4 regions of the Microbulbifer agarilyticus genome follow, and region 2 is predicted to be linked to each of the others. Evidence: predicted binding sites of a transcription regulator. Region 2 holds the regulator's gene; each other region holds the start of a gene.
The links. Region 2 encodes LexA, which represses DNA repair genes until DNA is damaged. Its sites were predicted from a motif close to ACTGTNTNTANANACAGT; they were not measured.

Region 1 (4,640 bases), 710 kb from region 2:
TCCGCCAGTGCTGTATGCAGGGAGGTCTCCGGCTTGTTGCTGCGTTGCTCAGCCAGCCAATCTGACAAATCCAGTCCCGGAGCCAAATCAAAGGTTACCGGCATACCCTCTTTCCAGTGGCTGGAAACCTGGAGTACGGCTGGGCCACTCAACCCCTTGTGGGTAAACAACATCTGTTCCTGAAAGGCACCCTGTGCACAACTGGCGGTTACTGCGAGTGATGTACCCGGTAACTCCTGTTGCCGGTTTAACGCGCGCTGATTCAGGGTAAAGGGCACTAGTGCGGCACGGGTAGGAATAATATTGTGGCCAAACTGGCGTGCCACCTCGTAGCCATAGCCAGTAGCACCCATGGTGGGAATAGACAGGCCACCGGTGGCAATCACGAGCGAGGTACAAAGCACCTTGCCCAAGGAGGTGTGCACGGCAAAGCCCTGTGGCTCGAGGGGTTCGATTCGCTGGATATCGCAGCGGGTACGGATCTGCGCTTTGGCTTCGCGGCACTCTGCCAACAGCAGGTCGACAATATCCCGGGACTTGTTATCGCAGAACAGCTGGCCGAGGGTTTTCTCGTGGTAGGGAATACCGTGCTTTTCCACCAGCGCGATGAAGTCCCACTGGGTATAGCGGGCCAGTGCGGATTTACAGAAGTGCGGGTTTTCGCTGTAGAAGTTGTCTGGCGCCGTGTACAGGTTGGTGAAGTTGCAGCGGCCGCCGCCGGACATCAGGATTTTCTTGCCGACTTTATTGGCGTGGTCCAGCACCAATACGCTGCGGCCACGCTTGCCCGCCACCGAGGCACACATCAGGCCGGCGGCGCCGGCGCCGATGATCAGTACATCGGCCTGGGTGGGGAGGTCTGTCATTCTTCAGTCGAATCAGGTCTTCGGCAGGGTTACGCCGCGCTGGCCCTGGTATTTACCACCGCGATCCTTGTAGGAAACATCGCAGATTTCATCAGACTCGAAGAACAGCATCTGCGCCACGCCTTCATTAGCGTAGATCTTCGCCGGCAGGTTGGTGGTGTTGGAGAATTCCAGAGTTACGTGCCCTTCCCACTCGGGTTCCAGCGGGGTCACGTTCACAATAATGCCGCAGCGCGCATAGGTGGACTTGCCCAGGCACACGGTCAATACCGAGCGTGGGATGCGGAAGTACTCTACGGTACGCGCCAGCGCGAAGGAATTGGGCGGGATCACACAGTATTCACCCTCGACGTCGACGAAGCTGTCTTCATCAAAGGCCTTGGGGTCCACGGTGGCGGAGTGCACGTTGGTGAAGATCTTGAACTCACTGGCACAGCGTACATCGTAGCCGTAGCTCGAGGTGCCGTAAGAGATCAGGCGGTCGCCGGAGGCCCCGTGGCGCACCTGGCCCGGCTCGAAGGGCTCGATCATGCCCTCATTTTCAGCCATACGACGAATCCACTTATCGGATTTGATACTCACCCTGTCCCCTCACTTGTTCATATCTGGCGGTCATTAAAGAGGCCGAATCATAGCGGTTTTACCCTGTTCAAAAAAGTGCCAGTGAATTCGGTACGCTCTTGCCGATACTGGATGAGTACTGTATAAATTGCCAGTAACAACTGTATACACATACAGTTAAACACTGACAGACCACCCGTGTGGAGCGAGCCAATCGTGAACAGCGCCGAAAACTTTTTGCAAAACAAGCAGTTAGCTGAACAGGCCAACAACGAGCCTCTACCCCCAGGGCAAGAGCAGGCCCAGCCATTGCAGCAGTTGCTGACGCGCCCGGACATCTGGCAACTGGCCAGTGGCCAGGGCCGCAGCCGCACCGGTATCAGTACCGGCTACCGCGGGCTGGATGCGCTGCTCACTGGGCACGGCTGGCCGCGCGCCGCCTCCACCGAACTACTGATCGACAAGGCGGGTATCGGTGAGATGTCGCTGATCCTACCAACTTTGGCCGAGCTCACCCGCCAGGGGCAGATGGTGATCCTGGTGAACCCACCGCTGATTCCCTACGCTCCGGCGCTGGTGCAGGCGGGAGTACAGCTGGAGAAGCTGTTGGTTCTGCACCCCCGGGGCCAGCGGGACCAGCTGTGGGCAGCAGAACAGTCCCTGCAATCCGGTGCCTGCGGTGCGCTGATCCAGTGGCAAGGCAAGGAAACCCCGGCAGATAAAGACCTGCGTCGCCTGCAAGTCGCCGCCCGCGATGGCGATTGCCTGCATTTCCACTTCCGCCCCGGCTCCTGTGTAAAAACACCGTCGCCGGCGGCCCTGCGCCTGCAACTGAAGAGCGATGGCGAGCAACTGGCGCTGCACCTGTTCAAACAGCTAAGCGGCAAGTCCGGCCAGCGTGTGCATCTGGCGCGCAACCCGGATCTGGTGCGCCACGATCAGCCACTGCACTGATCGCCCCACCTGAGGACAAAGAGGAACCACTCATGCTCTGGCTTTGTATCCAGCTCCCCAAGCTTCCCCTTGAAGCACTGACTCGTGCACACCGTGCCGGGGACAGCACACCCCTGGCAGTGGCTCAGAGCAGTTTGATTATTGAGGCCAACCAGGCTGCCAATAAACAGAATGTGGAACCCGGGCTCAGCATTGCTACCGCCTGTGCTTACTGTGCAGACTTGCAACTACTGGAGCGGGATGCGGAGCGGGAAGAACAACTACTACAGCAATTGGCGCAATGGGCCTACAGTTTTACCCCGGTGGTCTCCCCGCGCAGCGCCGAGCGGGAACACAACCAGCCGGATAACCATTTTGCCTGCCTGTACCTGGAAATCAGTGGCTGCCTCAAGGCACATCAGGGCCTGCGTCCACTGCTGCAACAGTTAGGCAAAGAGCTGCGCAAAATGCGCATAAGCCACTTTATGGGCCTGGGGCACAGTCCCAGTGCGGCGCACTTGTTGAGTCAGCTGCCCGAACACCGCCAGTGGTTGGTGGAAACCAAACACGCCCCGACCCCACAGCAGTGGCGCCAGTGGATCAGTTTCGCACCCAGTAAATTGCTCGACTGCAACCACAAGGCCATAGCCAAATTGTATGCCTCGGGTATCAAGCGGGTCAGCCAGTTGCTGGCCATTCCGCTGTCGGAAGTGGGCAGCCGCTTCGGGCGCAACTTCATCAGCTACCTGGCGCAACTGAACGGCACCCGCCCAGACCCGGTGCCCAGTTTTGAACCGCCGGCGGAGTTTCACAACGAGCTGTTTTTCCCCAGCCCACTGGATAACAGCGAGCAACTGCTCTTCCCCGCCGGCCGCCTGATACGTGAGCTCTGCCGGCAACTGCAGCGCCGCCAACTATACAGCCAGCAACTTTGCTGGGTGCTGGATTACGGCAGCCGCGGCCAGCAGCAGGTCAATGTGGAGGTATCCCGCCCACTGCTCGACCCACAACGCCTGATCGCACTGACCAAGCTGCAGTTTGAACGGGTGGAATTGAAAGAACCGGTGCAGGCATTGACGCTCAAATGCCAGCAGCTGCAACCTATTGAAAACCAGAACCTGCGCGAAGACTTCTTCGACGAAGGCAGCAAGCTCAACGAAAGTTACCAGCTCATCGATAAGCTCAAGGCGCGCCTTGGGCATCAGGCACTCTCCGGTGTCACCCTCAAAGAGAGCTATCTGCCGGAGCAGGCCTGGCAAAATGCCGACAGCCTCACCTTGCAGAGCAAGGCCAAGGGTCATCACCTCACCCCGGTCCGGGCGCCCCGCCCCAACTGGTTGCTGCCAAGGCCGGACCGTATCCAGCAGCGCGATCACAAACTGTTTTACGATGGCGAGCTGCATTTACTACAGGGCCCGGAACGTATCGATGGCTACTGGTGGCAACAGCGCCGCCACGCTCGCGACTATTACATCGCCCGTGGCAGCCACGGCAGCCTCTACTGGGTCTTCCAGGACCTGACCTCAGAAAGCTGGTTTCTGCACGGGGTTTATTCCTGAGCAAGCCGGTAAGACCATAGCGGACACGTATCGGTATGCAGTACGCCGAACTTTTCTGTCAGAGTAATTTCTCCTTTCTACAGGGCGCCTCTCATCCACAGGAGCTGGTGGCGACCGCGTACAAGCTCGGCTATCGTGCGCTGGCGATTACCGACGAGTGCTCCATGGCGGGCGTGGTACGCGCCTACTCTGAACTGAAAAATCTTGCTGAACAGCACGAGCGTCCGTTCCAGTTAATTTGCGGCAGCCTGTTTCGCCTGCAGGAAGAGCACCAGCAACTGGTGTTACTGGCCCCGAACAGGTTGGCCTATAGTGAAATTTGCCAGTTGATTTCCAGCTCGCGCCTACGTGCGGAGAAAGGCCAGTACCAGACTTTCCTCGCGGACATCATCCAACAATGCCAACACGCCCTGTGCCTGTGGCTTCCGCCACAAGCTACGCAACAACGTACACAAGAAAAAGTACCACTCAATATTCCCGGGGAACTGAAACAGCATTTTGGCGAACGCCTATATATTGCACTGCATCACCATTTACTGCCCGGCGAAAACCAGCGTTTGCAGGCGCTGATTGCCTTTGCCAAATCCGAACAGCTCCCGCTGGTGGCCACTAATGCGGTCCTGATGCACAACCGCAGCCGCAAACCCCTGCAGGATGTACTGAACGCAAATTATCATAACTGCACTCTGGATCAGTTGGGCTATCGCCTGCAACAGAATGC
Region 2 (4,640 bases):
GCGCAGGACAAAGAAGCTGGTATGCGTCGGAATAACCCGACGGATACCGATATCGAGTGCAGCAAGTGTGGCCGTCACATGCAGATTCGCACTGGTTCTACCGGGGTATTCCTCGGTTGCTCGGGTTATGCCTTGCCGCCGAAGGAGCGCTGCACCAATACCATGAACCTGGTATCGGGTGAGGAAGCGGTTGATGCGGAGAAGGATGAAGACGCAGAAACGCGTCAGCTGCGCGATAAGCGCCGCTGTCCCAAGTGCGGCACCGCCATGGATAGCTACCTGGTGGACGAACATCGCAAGCTGCATATTTGTGGTAACAACCCGGACTGTACTGGTTTCGAAGTAGAGCAGGGTACCTTCAAGATTAAGGGCTACGATGGCCCGGTCATTGAATGCGACAAGTGTGGCTCCGATATGCAGTTGAAGTCCGGCCGCTTTGGCAAGTACTTCGGTTGTACCAACGAGAATTGTAAGAACACGCGCAAGCTGCTCAAGAACGGTCAGCCGGCACCTCCCAAGATGGATCCGGTGCCTATGCCTGAGCTTGCCTGCGAGAAAGTGGAAGATACCTACATTTTGCGCGACGGCGCGTCTGGCCTGTTTTTGGCTGCCAGCCAATTCCCGAAAAACCGCGAAACCCGTGCTCCGCGGATCAAGGAATTACTGCCGCACAAAGATGAGATCGATCCAAAGTACAACTTCCTGTTCTCTGCCCCGGCGGAAGACAATGAAGGCCGCGATACAGTGGTGCGTTTCAGTCGCAAGACTCAGGAACAGTACGTACAGACCGAAGAAGAGGGCAAGGCGACTGGCTGGAAGGCGTTCTATCGCGACGGCAAATGGCAGGTAGAAGAACCGGCCAAAAAAGCACCAGCGAAGAAAAAGGCCGCCGCGAAGAAGGCGCCAGCCAAGAAGGCCGCCGCGAAGAAGACTGCGGCTAAAAAAGCACCTGCCAAGAAAGCGGCAGCAAAGAAAACGCCAGCGAAGTAAGTGGTAGGCCTAAAAAGGCCTCAACAGGAAGGGAACGGAAGTTTTGAGCAATCCCTACACCGGAACGGTGGCATCTACGCTGCGCAAGGCCCAGCTGTTGCTGGGCGAGTCCCAACAGGTTGCCAGCGGGCAGTCATTGCTGGACTCTGCACTTTTGGAGGCGGCTTTAACGCAGCTGTGGCGTGCTTACCGGGCATTCCTTGCGGAGCAGGGGCATCAGTTGCAGCTCGGTTTTGCCGCTGGTTCTGAGCCGGAAAGCGCGCAGGCGCTTGCGGCGCTGGTATCCCAGCGCGGCAAGTTCAGCGGTGATGTGACGGAGCTGGTGAACTTGTCAGAGGACCCGGAGAGTTGGCTGAGTGGGCTCTGCCGCGCATGGGCCGGGCACTGGCAATTGTCGACTTCCGCTCCTGCAGGATCGTCAGGGGCGTCGAACGCCACTGCCTCTGGTGTAGAAACCATGATCCCGGTGCGGCAGCTGGATAACCCCTCTGCAGGCCCTCAGGACGCCGCTATGACCGCAGACAACCTTCGCCATTGGTATCAGGCATTGGTGGAGCTGATTCAGCGTCAGCGAGCGCAGAGTCAAGAGTGGTAGCAACCGGGCTACTCGTGTCACGGTTCCGGTTCCCCGGGGCAATGCAGGCGTTAATTCACCAAAGAAATCTATTAGTGGATGCACGCTGATTAGTGGATGCCCCCTGTGGTACACTGGCTGCCAAATCACGCGGTTACCGGAGAAGTGAATGTCTACAGAGACTTACGAGATCATTGAGCTGTCCAATGGTGATGTGGCGCTACGACGCGCTGGTCACAAGGGTGAGCCTCTGGTGCGTATTCGTTTCTCCGACGAGAGTATGCATTTTTTGCGCGATCACAAGGTAGCGGTCGCCCGAGCCATGCTGGAGGCGGGGATCGAAGCGGTTCAGGATATCGGTGAAATGGAGCCAGAGCCTTTCGAGGAAGAAGTGGTTGATATCACTGAGCACACGATTCACTGATGGTGTGAAAAGAAGGTTTGAAAAGACTTTCAGGCATAAAAAAACAGGGCGTATGCCCTGTTTTTTTATGCCTGAAATAATTCGCCCAGCGATTGCGAGTAGCGCGATCAGATCGGATTTTGTCGAATCACTCCGACTGCCAACCCTTCGATGGCAAAGTTGCGGTCGCGCATGTCCACTTCAATCACGTTGAACTCTTCATTTTCTGGGTGCAATTGTACCGTGGCCTGGTTGCCACGACGCTTGAAGCGCTTCACCGTCACTTCATCTTCAATACGCGCTACAACAATCTGCCCATTGCGGATGTTGTCGGTGCGCTGCACTGCCAACAGGTCGCCGTCGAGAATACCGGCGTCTTTCATACTCATTCCGTGTACGCGCAGCAGATAGTCTGCAGGCGGATGGAAAAACTCCGCCGGGATCTCACAGTATTCTTCGATGTTTTCTTCCGCGAGAATCGGGTTGCCAGCGGCAACACGGCCGACAACGGGCAGGCCAGTGTGGTGGTCGGGAATGCGGATACCGCGGGAGGCACCGGCAACCATTTCGATCGCGCCTTTGCGGGCCAGGGCCTTGAGGTGTTCTTCTGCTGCGTTGGGAGAGCGAAAACCAAGTTCCTGAGCAATTTCGGCTCGGGTAGGGGGGTAACCGGTATCGTCCACATAGCTCTTGATCAGTTCCAGAACCTGAGCCTGGCGTGCGGTGAGATTTGTCATTGCGCCTTCCTTTGATCTGTATTTTTATACAGGTGCTGTGATTATATACAGATTTATGGCGCGCGCAAACTGTACCCAGGCAAGTTGAATCCCAAAGGGAAACTTGCCTGCGTCGTAAGATTGATTATTTGGAAGCTTTTTTAAATACCTTCGTCCGTGCCCGGAAAAGAGTCTCCCTCCAGTCGGTCAATGGCGCTCTGGGCGGGTGAAAAGATTGGGCTCTTGAAGCCGGCGTCTTCCTCGTCTCCCATTTCATCCGCAAAGGTGCCGTAACTGGCGTTTGCATCTTCCGGTGCGGCAGCGCCTATTACCGGTAGGGAAGGCCAATTCTGAAATTCGATTTCATCGATGCTGCCGTCGAGATATTGAATCTCGATGGTGCGTGACGGGTGGTCAACGGCAACGACCTCAAACAGGTCGCCTGTGTCGAAGTTTTCAAACCAGCTGCCAATTTCAGGGGCGATTCTCGCCATGACTTGGCCCTCCTGTGTCGGGGGTAGCCCGGGTTTTTATCTCGGGCCTTCCCACTCGTGGCGCTAGCTCTGGCGCGGTTTCTGCGGGGGTTCGGCAGATGCGACGAGTTGCGCGATTTTTTCAAATGTTCATGGCCAATCTAATGTCGCGGGCGTGCGCTTGGTAACTCGAACCAGCGCTGCTGGGGCGCGTGTTTAGATCGATTGTGCATGCGCGTATTCCATCATTGCCGGTATGTGCTAGTCTGGCGGTTAAAACAAACGTTTAAATTGTCGGTTTGAATTGTTGTGAGATTGGTATGAGTCAGTTGGATACTGTTCAGCGGATATTGGATGCTGCGGAAGTGCTGTTTGCCGAGCGCGGGTTTACCGAGACCTCTTTGCGCACCATCACCAGTACCGCAGGAGTCAATCTGGCGGCGGTGAATTATCATTTTGGTTCGAAAAAAGAACTGATTCAGGCCGTATTCGAGCGATTTCTTACACCTTTTACGACGTCTTTGGATGCAGAACTCGCCCGCCTGACTACAGATGAGGGTTCATTGCAGCTGGATGACCTGCTGCAGAGTCTATACCGGGTTGCTTTGGCCGGCTTGGCCAGTCAGGGGCGTGACCCCAAGCGGTTTATGCGCCTGCTAGGGCTGGCGTACACCCAGTCCCAGGGCCATTTGCGCCGCTTTATCGTTTCCCGCTACGGCGACTCTTACCGCCGTTTCGCGGGCTCGCTGGCCACCGCCTTGCCCCACGTAGATCCGGTGACCTTTTACTGGCGCCTCTATTTCATGCTCGGGGCCACGGTATTTTCCCTTTCGAGCTTTGACGCGATCGAAGCTATCCTGAGAGAGGATTTCGGCGCTGAAAGCAGCCTGGAAGAGACACTTGCCCGGCTGGCGCCGGCCGCAGTGGCCATGTTGACCGCGCCCGTACCGACCGAAGGTGAATAATTGGCCGGGAAACGGTGGCCCATTAATCGCTAGGGTTTGATCGTCTATTACGTGATCGAAGTTAAATTGTGGAGTGTATGCCGATGTCTGCTCAGATTGGCCCGGTAATGATCGATGTGGATGGCCTTACGCTTACCGAGGAGGATCGCGAGCTGCTGCGGCATCCACATGTTGGCGGGCTAATATTTTTTGCGCGCAATTATGAGAACCGCCCGCAACTGGAAAGCCTCATTGCAGAGATCCGTGCAGTGCGCCCTGAAATTCTGCTGGCAGTGGATCAGGAAGGGGGCAGGGTGCAGCGCTTCCGGGACTTCTTCACGCGTATTCCCTCAATGCAGGCGCTCAGTGCGCAAGCGAATACGCAGCAATTGCAGGATGTCGGCTGGCTGCTGGCGGCCGAACTGCTCGCGGTGGGCGTGGACTTCAGCTTCGCACCGGTGCTCGATGCGGACGACGATTTTTGTCGCATTGTCGGTGATCGCAGTTTCGCGCAGGATCCACTGACGCTGTGCCACAAGG
Region 3 (4,640 bases), 850 kb from region 2:
CGGTAAGGAAATACAGGGAAAAACTCGCAAATCCGGACAGCGGCTCGCCGGTGGCCACGGTCCCTTCCATCACACTGTGGCTAGCAACACCCAGCGCGAATGAGAACAACACAATGGCCGCAGCATCGTTAAACAGGCTCTCCCCTTCTACCAGCGTCAGCAACTGGTCATCGGCACCACTATCGCGCAAACGCGCCACCACGCAGACAGGATCTGTGGCCGCAAGAATGGCGCCTGTGAGGAAGGCCGCAATCCAGGGGAAACCCGTGGGATGATGAATGCCGTAGTAAACCAGCACCGCGGTAATCAAACAGCAAATCAGCACACCGACGGTTGCCAACAACAGGATCGGCCCCAGCCATCGAATCAGGATAATCGGGTCGATCTTCCATGCAGACTCAAAGATCAACACCGGCAAAATGACGAAAAACACCAGCTGATGCAGATTCTCCGCACGCAGGCCGGTGTCGTAATTGAAAATGGGCAGGAGCATACCGGCGACCACGCCGGCAATCAGGCAACCGAGTGTGCTGTCGCGCTTTAAGACACGGGCGATACCCAAACCCGCGACGGCGGCAAACGCCATATACAGGCCCTGGCCAACCAGAGTAACAACGCCTTCCATGGCTGTTCGCTCCTTGTTACTGATCTCTCTATTGGGCTGCCTGCTGAGCTGTCTGTTGAGCTTTCTATTGCTCCCGGCGATCGGTCGCAATCACCGAGCGGGATTCCGCCAGCGAGGCAAGGGTAGTCAGTGGCACCGCGACGCCGCGCTCACCAATGACCTCCAGATGTGAACGCCGCAACTGGCGCGGCTCCGGTACGCCGCAAGAGTGCGCAATAGTCCCCACTTCGTAATCCAGGTTACGCGCGTAATGGTAGACGCGCTCCGCCTTGTCCATTGGGTCCAGCCCCTGCTGCAAATCCGGATTGTGGGTGGTAACGCCCGTGGGGCAGGTATTTTTATTGCACTGCATCGCCTGAATACAGCCCAGTGCAAACATAAATCCGCGCCCACAATTCACAAAATCCGCGCCCATGGCCAGCGCCCAGGCCACCACCGACGGTGTTAGCAGCTTGCCCGCACAGATAATCTTGATCCGTTCCCGCAGCCCGTAATCTTCAACCAGGTCCACCACCATCGGCAGGCTGCGATTCAAGGGTAGCCCCATGTAATCCATCAGGCTCTGCGGCGCAGCGCCGCTGCCACCATCGGCGCTGTCGATATTGATAAAGTCTGGCGCACTGTCGATGCCCCGGCGCAAAATCGCCTCAAACAAATCGTGCAGCCAGTCGCTGGTACCTATCACGCATTTTATGCCCGTGGGTTTACCCGTCACCTCGCGGATGTGATTGATCATATCCAGCAAGCTATCCACATCGCGGATTTCCGGGTGCCCGTTAGGACTGATGGAATCCTCGCCCACCGGGATACCCCGCACATGGGCGATTTCCGGTGTCACCTTCACGCCGGGCAAAATCCCGCCCTTGCCGGGCTTGGCACCCTGGGACAGTTTCAGCTCGAACATCTTCACCTGTTCATGGTCGGCGACCTTGCGCAGCTTATCGTCGTCCAGGTTACCTTCCGTATCGCGAACGCCGTACTTGGCGGTACCCACCTGAAACACGATGTCGCAGCCCCCGACCAAATGGTGCGGAGACAAGCCCCCTTCCCCGGTGTTAAGCCAGATACCCGCCTTGGCGGCACCTTTGGATAACGCCGTTACCGCCGGGACCGACAGCGCGCCGAAGCTCATGCCCGAGATATTAAAGATGGAGCGGGTGGTATAGGGGGTGCGTGCCACGCCCTCCCCCAGAGTGATTTCCCGCGCCGGCACCGCGTCTTTGGCCAGCGTGGGAAACGGGTGATTCAGGAATACGATATCGCCGGGCTGGTTCAGCGGGCGGGTAGAACCAAACGCGAGGGTGGAATCCACATTCTTTGCCGCACGATACACCCAGCTGCGCTGGGCGCGGTTAAACGGCATCTCCTCCCGGTCGAGCGCAAAGAAGTACTGGCGGAAAAACTCCCCCAGATGCTCAAACTGGTAACGGAAGCGGCCCAGGACCGGGAAGTTGCGCCGGATCGCCTGCTTGGTCTGGCTGACATCCGCCAGATACAGGTACACCAGATACAGCACCAGCACCACCAGCCCGAAGGCGAACAGCATGGCAAATATCTGCAGCACCTTGACCGCAAACGCATAGATGGCGGCGACCGCTTGAAGATCCATTCCCTAATCCCTGCACTGTTTTTGTTATTGAGTACTAGTCACCAGTACATACGGAGAGTACTGACCGGTCATTGTATGACCTCCCGCGCGCCCTTGCACGGTGCGCTTGCGCCCCCCTTCGTACAACAATAAACTGTATATCCATACAGATCACATTCATTACCAGACCCGATCCAGAAGCACGTGGCCAACGATTCCTCCAGTAACCCTACCCGCCCACTCAAGGGCCGCGGTGCCGTCAGCAATCTGGCCGGGCGCTTTGTAGATCAGGTTAGCAGCCGCGAGAGTGACGGTTGGGAGACGACCCTGGAGCCGCTGGAACGTATCGAAACCGTCGCCATAGAGGAAAAGGCGCGCTCGATCATCGCCACCAACCAATCCCCGGATCTCCCGTTCAGCCAATCCATCAACCCCTACCGCGGCTGCGAACACGGCTGTATCTACTGCTATGCGCGCCCGGCGCATGCCTATATGGACTTGTCCCCGGGGCTGGATTTCGAGACGCAGCTGTTTTTCAAGCCGAACGCCACCGAGCTTCTACAGCAAGCACTGCGCAAGCCCAAGTATCAGTGCAGCCCCATTGCCCTGGGGACCAACACCGACCCCTACCAGCCGCTGGAAAAAGACAAGCAAATCACCCGCCGGATTCTGCAAACCCTGCAAGAGCACCAGCACCCGGTAACCATCGTCACCAAGGGCCAGCTGATCCTGCGCGACCTGCCCATCCTCGCCGAAATGGCGCAGGACAATTTGGCGCACGTCGCCATCAGTGTGACCACGCTGGACAACGAATTGAAACGCCGCCTGGAACCCCGTACCGCAGGCCCCAATGCACGGCTGCGTATGATTGAGGCCCTGAGCAGCGCGGGTATTCCCACCGCCGTGATGGCAGCCCCGATTATTCCCGCTCTGAACGACGCCGAGCTGGAACAGATACTGACCCGGGCGCACGCGGCCGGTGCCATCCACGCGGCCTACATCCTGCTGCGCCTCCCGTTTGAAGTAGCCCCACTGTTCCGACAATGGCTGCAGGAGCACTATCCAGAGCGCGCACAACACGTCATGAGCATTGTGCAGCAGAGCCGCGGCGGTAAGGATTACCAGAGTGAATTCGGCAGCCGCCAGCGGGGTAACGGCGTGTTCGCCCAGTTACTGCAGCAGCGATTTAAGATAACCTGTCGCAAACTAGGCCTGAATGAGCGGAAGCTCAATCTCGATTGCAACAAGTTCACCCTGCCCCCGCAATCCGGGGATCAACACAGCCTGTTTTAAGGCCTGCGTCCAAGCAGGAAATATACGAGTAGGAATCTTTTTTGTCTGGCTGGTTTGTCTATCTCATTCGCACCAACCGCGACACCCTGTATACCGGGGTCACGCGCGATGTGGAGCGACGCTTTGAGGAACACAGCAGTGGTGGCCCCAAAGCGGCCAAGGCCCTGCGTGGGCGCGGACCGCTGAGCCTCGAATTTCAGTGCGCCATGCGCAGTAAGTCCGATGCACTGAAACTGGAAGTGGAAATCAAACGCTGGCCGAAGTCGCGAAAAGAACAACTGATTCGTCGCGGGCCGCCCTTTCTGGCTGAGTATCTGGGTAAGGACTATCAGGGTGTTGCGCAAGTGGATTAAGGAAGGCGTTCAGGCACGATCGATCAGAGAAACTTCATCTCTGTAAGCCAGCGCAGCGCATCTTCCCGCCACTGGTCAGAGTCTTCCCCTTGGGGCTTAACGCCAAATCCATGTCCGCCCGATTCATACAGAAGCAGGTCAACCTTCACACCCGCTTGAGCAAGTTCGCGTTTGTATACTTGTGAATAATGTACTGGGTTCACCGAATCGTCCTTCGCATGCACCAAAAGCGTCGGCGGAATATCCGCTGAAATCACAATATCAGAGTTCAATTCCTGCGCCGCGAGCGCTTTGGGCTTTTTATTCTTGTGCTCCATCGTCATATGCCCGGGATAAACTGCAACCACAAAGTCTGGCCGACTACTTACCAAGTCAGCCTGATCGATAAGAGAATAAGCACGACGCTTGAATGCAGTACTGGCAAGCACAGCGAGGTTACCACCGGCTGAAAAGCCCATAACGCCAATTCTGTTGGGATCGATAGCGTACTTTGATGCGTTTCGGCGGAGATAGGAAACCGCTCGCTGCGCATCCTGTAACGCCATAGGTACTGCCGGCGTATCGTGCCTCTTGGCCAGCGCATTCCAACTACACCCCGAATTTGGCACACGATACTTAAGCACGATACAGGTGGCGCCGGCATTATTCAGCCATGCACATACCGCCTCACCATTGGCTCCAAGCGTACTTCTGCTACCGATTGCCACACCCTTATAGCCACCACCGGGCAAAACGATTACCGCAGGCCTTTTCGACTTTGCTTGCTTGGCTGGGTACACCA
Region 4 (4,640 bases), 1.4 Mb from region 2:
TCGCAACGAAATGCAGCACAACCTGCGTTTCCGCTCCAAGATTACCAACGCCATCCGCAATTACCTGGATGACGAGGGTTTCCTGGATATCGAAACCCCGATTCTGACCCGTGCCACCCCGGAAGGTGCTCGCGATTACCTGGTGCCCAGCCGTACCCACGGCGGCAAGTTCTTCGCCCTGCCGCAGTCGCCGCAGCTGTTCAAACAGTTGCTGATGGTGTCCGGTTTCGACCGCTACTACCAGATTGCCAAGTGCTTCCGCGATGAAGACCTGCGCGCGGACCGTCAGCCGGAATTCACCCAGATTGATATCGAGACCGCGTTCCTGGATGAAAACGCGATCATGTCGATCACTGAAAACATGATCCGCAAGCTGTTCAAAGAGCTTAAGGGTATCGAGCTGGGCGAGTTCCCGCGTATGCCGTTCAGTGAGGCGATGGCGAAATTCGGTTCCGACAAGCCAGACCTGCGTATCCCGCTGGAACTGGTCGACATCAAAGACCTGATGACCGAAGTGGACTTCAAAGTGTTCTCCGGTCCGGCCAATGATCCGAAAGGCCGGGTGACCGCACTGAAGGTTCCCGGTGGCAATGACAAACTGACCCGCAAACAGATTGACGACTACACCAAGTTTGTCGGTATCTACGGTGCAAAAGGTTTGGCGTACATCAAGGTCAACGACAAGTCGGACCTGGAAGGCGGCTTGCAGTCTCCGATCGTAAAGTTCCTGCCGAACGACGTGCGCGGTGCAATCCTCGAACGTCTGAACGCCGAAAACGGCGACCTGATCTTCTTCGGCGCCGATAAGGGTAAGATCGTTTCCGAAGCGCTGGGCGCTCTGCGCTGCAAGCTGGGCGAAGATCTCGACCTGTACGTGGCCGAATGGGCGCCGCTGTGGGTTGTGGACTTCCCGATGTTCGAAGAGAACGATGACGGCAGTCTGACCGCATTGCACCACCCCTTCACCGCGCCGTCCTGTGCGCCGGAAGAGCTGGAGAAGAACCCGCTGGAATCTCTGTCCCGCGCTTACGATATGGTGCTGAACGGTACCGAACTGGGTGGTGGTTCCATCCGTATCCACGACCAGTCCATGCAGGAGATGGTATTCCGTGTGCTGGGTATCGACGAGCAGGAGCAGCGCGAGAAGTTCGGCTTCCTGCTGGACGCGCTGAAGTACGGTGCGCCGCCCCACGGTGGTCTGGCCTTTGGTCTCGACCGCCTGGTGATGCTGATGACCGACAGCGAGTCGATTCGCGACGTGATTGCCTTCCCGAAAACCCAGAGCGCGGCCTGTGTTATGACCGACGCTCCGGGTGCGGTGGATGCCAAGCAGCTGCGTGAGCTGAGCATTCGCCTGCGTCAGAAAGAAGAGCAGGTAGGCTAACGTATTCTGTGCTGCCTCGGTTTTCGCTGGGGCAAATCAGGTTTGTATGCGCCTCATAACGAAGTAGACCGGAGAGAGTTCGATGGCGGGACATAGTAAATGGGCCAACATCAAGCACCGCAAAGCTGCCCAGGATGCCAAGCGGGGCAAGGTTTTCACCAAGATCATTCGCGAGCTGACCGTAGCGGCGAAGGCTGGCGGTAACCCGGATGACAACCCCGCGCTGCGTGCCACCATTGATAAGGCGCTGGGCGCAAACATGAAGCGCGATACCATCGATAAGGCCATCGCCCGCGGTGCTGGCAATGCTGATGGTGAAAACTACGAAGCGGTCACCTACGAAGGTTACGGCGTTGGTGGCGTGGCGGTGCTGGTGGAATGCCTGACCGACAACCGCAAACGCACCGTGGCGGAAGTGCGTCATTCCTTCACCAAGCGCGGTGGTAACCTGGGTACCGACGGTTCCGTTGCTTACCTGTTTACACGCAAAGGCCAGATGTTTTACGAGGCTGGCGCCGACGAAGATGCGCTGATGGAGGCGGCCCTGGAAGCGGGTGCCGAAGACATCGAAACCAATGACGATGGCAGTATCGAGGTAACCACCGAGTTTACCGATTACCTGTCTGTAAAGGATGCGCTGACCGAGGCGGGCTTCGCCCCTGACAATGCGGACATCGCCATGATCCCTTCCACCACGGTCCCCATGGACAAAGATGGTGCTGAGAAGGTGCTGGCGCTGGTGGATATGCTGGAAGACCTGGACGATGTGCAAAACGTCTACACCAATGCGGATATCCCGGAAGCCGTGATGGCGGAACTCGCCTAAAAGCTACTGTGCGTGCGCCTAGCGACGTCCGGCGGCCACCCGCTCGCTACGCTTTTTGAATATCGTATGAATGCCCCGCTTGCCGGGGCGTTTTTGTTTCTGCCCCACCATATTTCCGCCTAGCCTTGACGCCTCGGGCTCACCTTGGGACACTTCCCTCCAACAATGTATAAATGTACAGGGGTGGCCTGAGGTGACTCGAATCCTGGGGATCGATCCCGGCTCGCGCAAGACTGGTTACGGAGTCATCGATGTGGAGCGCTCCAATGCCCGCTATGTGGCCAGTGGCGTGATCAAGCTGCCCGACGGCCCGCTGCCCGAGCGCCTGAAGCTCATCTTTGACGCGGTTAGCCAGATTGCCCAGCAGTACCAGCCGCAACAGATGGCCATCGAGAACGTGTTTATGTCCAAAAGTGCCGGTTCTGCCCTGAAACTGGGTCAGGCGCGAGGTGCCGCCATCGTTGCGGCAACCCACGCAGACCTGCCAGTGGCCGAGTACGAAGCGCGCAAGGTCAAACAGGCGGTGGTAGGTAACGGTGCTGCGGACAAGCTGCAGGTCCAGCATATGGTCAAGACGTTACTGAAGTTACCTGCCTCCCCCCAGGAGGATGCGGCGGATGCGCTGGCGGTGGCGCTGTGTCATATGCACACCATGCAGACGTTGATCCAGTCATCGGCCGGGTCGCGGGCGCGTTTCCGTCGCGGCCGTCTGAGTGTGAATTAATCGGTCGAAGCCGATCAGTCGATAATTTGAAATTGGAAAACAGATGATAGGAAGACTCACCGGAACACTGGCCGCGGTTCAGCCGCCGCAACTGCTGGTCGATGTGCAGGGCGTCGGTTATGAGGTGCTCGCACCCATGACTACCATTTTTGAATTGCCGCAGCTCGGTGGCAGCGTGCAGTTGCACACCCATCTGGCGGTGTCGGAGACTTCCCAGCAACTGTTCGGTTTTATCCGTGAATCCGACCGCCAGCTGTTCCGCATCCTGATCAAGGTGAACGGCGTGGGGCCCAAAATGGCGCTGGCAATCCTGTCCGGGCTGGACGGCGCGGCGCTGGCGCGCTGTGTGGCGGACGATAATGTCGGTGCGCTGGTGAAGGTGCCGGGCGTCGGTAAGAAAACCGCCGAGCGCTTGATTATTGAATTGCGCGGCAAGCTTGCCCCGCAAACCGGTGACCTGGGCGATATTCCGTTGATGTCCACCAATAATGAACCCAAGGTGGACCATTCTGGTGAGGCGGAAAGTGCGCTGGCGGCGCTGGGCTACAAGCCCACAGACGCCAGCAAAATGGTGGCCCGGGCGCTGAAAGAGCAGCCGGAGGCCGATAGCGCCACCCTGATTCGTCTCGCTCTGAAGAGCATGGCGCCCGCTTGAGCCTGAAGCGTTGTAGCCCGGATTTTTTGAAGAGAATTTCCAGTGATTGAAGCCGATCGTCTTATCGCCCCCGAACCGCAGGGCCCTTCCGGCCAGGAAGAGCAGTATGACCGTGCGGTGCGCCCCAAAACCCTGTCTGATTATGTCGGTCAGCCGGTGGTGCGGGAGCAGATGGAGATCTTTATTCAGGCCGCCAAGCTGCGTAAAGAGGCGCTAGACCACACTCTGGTATTCGGTCCTCCGGGGCTTGGTAAGACCACGCTCGCCAATATCATTGCCGCGGAAATGGGAGTGGCGATCAAGACCACATCCGGACCGGTGCTGGAAAAAGCCGGTGATCTCGCGGCAATCATGACCAATCTCGAGCCGGGTGATGTGCTGTTTATCGACGAGATTCACCGCCTGAGCCCCCATGTGGAGGAGGTGCTGTATCCAGCGATGGAGGATTACCAGCTGGATATCATGATAGGTGAGGGGCCGGCAGCGCGCTCCATCAAGCTGGACTTGCCGCCGTTTACCCTGGTCGGCGCCACCACTCGCGCGGGCCTGCTTACCTCACCGCTGCGCGACCGCTTTGGTATTGTGCAGCGCCTCGAGTTCTACAGCGTGGAAGACCTCACCAGTATTGTGGCGCGCTCCGCGGGCCTGATGGGCGTGGATATGGACGAGGGCGGTGCCCACGAGGTGGCGCGGCGTGCCCGCGGCACCCCGCGTATTGCCAATCGCCTGCTGCGCCGGGTGCGCGATTATGCCGAGGTAAAGAGCGATGGCCATGTGAATGCCGATATCGCCGATCTTGCGCTGAATATGTTGAACGTGGATGTGCGCGGCTTTGACCAGCTGGACCGCCGCATGCTGCTGACCATGATCGAAAAGTTCGATGGTGGCCCGGTGGGCGTCGACAGCCTGGCAGCCGCGGTCAGTGAAGAGCGCGACACCATCGAAGATGTGCTCGAACCCTACCTGATCCAGCAGGGCTACCTGACTCGCACCCCCCGCGGTCGCGTGGTGACGGCCCTGGCCTATGAACATTTCGGCATCCCCAAACCAG

Region 1: a site for LexA is predicted at 1,588-1,605, ahead of imuA (translesion DNA synthesis-associated protein ImuA). Genes of this name have one in related genera too.
Region 3: a site for LexA is predicted at 2,367-2,384, ahead of Mag101_RS11315 (PA0069 family radical SAM protein). Genes of this name have one in related genera too.
Region 4: a site for LexA is predicted at 2,375-2,392, ahead of ruvC (crossover junction endodeoxyribonuclease RuvC). Genes of this name have one in related genera too.

The regions. Positions count from the first base shown of each region.
Region 1 covers NZ_CP019650.1:1,181,534-1,186,173, reverse strand. The annotation lists gene Mag101_RS04815 (NAD(P)/FAD-dependent oxidoreductase) at 1-866, opposite strand, end outside; gene dcd (dCTP deaminase) at 879-1,448, opposite strand; gene imuA (translesion DNA synthesis-associated protein ImuA) at 1,644-2,381, shown strand; gene Mag101_RS04800 (Y-family DNA polymerase) at 2,414-3,919, shown strand; gene Mag101_RS04795 (error-prone DNA polymerase) at 3,955-4,640, shown strand, end outside.
Region 2 covers NZ_CP019650.1:1,891,272-1,895,911, forward strand. The annotation lists gene topA (type I DNA topoisomerase) at 1-990, shown strand, start outside; gene Mag101_RS07660 (DUF6586 family protein) at 1,034-1,585, shown strand; gene Mag101_RS07665 (hypothetical protein) at 1,734-1,988, shown strand; gene lexA (transcriptional repressor LexA) at 2,096-2,704, opposite strand; gene Mag101_RS07675 (DUF6763 family protein) at 2,845-3,177, opposite strand; gene Mag101_RS07680 (TetR/AcrR family transcriptional regulator) at 3,477-4,121, shown strand; gene nagZ (beta-N-acetylhexosaminidase) at 4,205-4,640, shown strand, end outside.
Region 3 covers NZ_CP019650.1:2,742,635-2,747,274, forward strand. The annotation lists gene Mag101_RS11305 (cation:proton antiporter) at 1-625, opposite strand, end outside; gene Mag101_RS11310 (FMN-binding glutamate synthase family protein) at 690-2,234, opposite strand; gene Mag101_RS11315 (PA0069 family radical SAM protein) at 2,418-3,506, shown strand; gene Mag101_RS11320 (GIY-YIG nuclease family protein) at 3,548-3,859, shown strand; gene Mag101_RS11325 (alpha/beta hydrolase) at 3,883-4,640, opposite strand, start outside.
Region 4 covers NZ_CP019650.1:3,295,979-3,300,618, reverse strand. The annotation lists gene aspS (aspartate--tRNA ligase) at 1-1,384, shown strand, start outside; gene Mag101_RS13840 (YebC/PmpR family DNA-binding transcriptional regulator) at 1,467-2,210, shown strand; gene ruvC (crossover junction endodeoxyribonuclease RuvC) at 2,404-2,934, shown strand; gene ruvA (Holliday junction branch migration protein RuvA) at 2,978-3,589, shown strand; gene ruvB (Holliday junction branch migration DNA helicase RuvB) at 3,632-4,640, shown strand, end outside.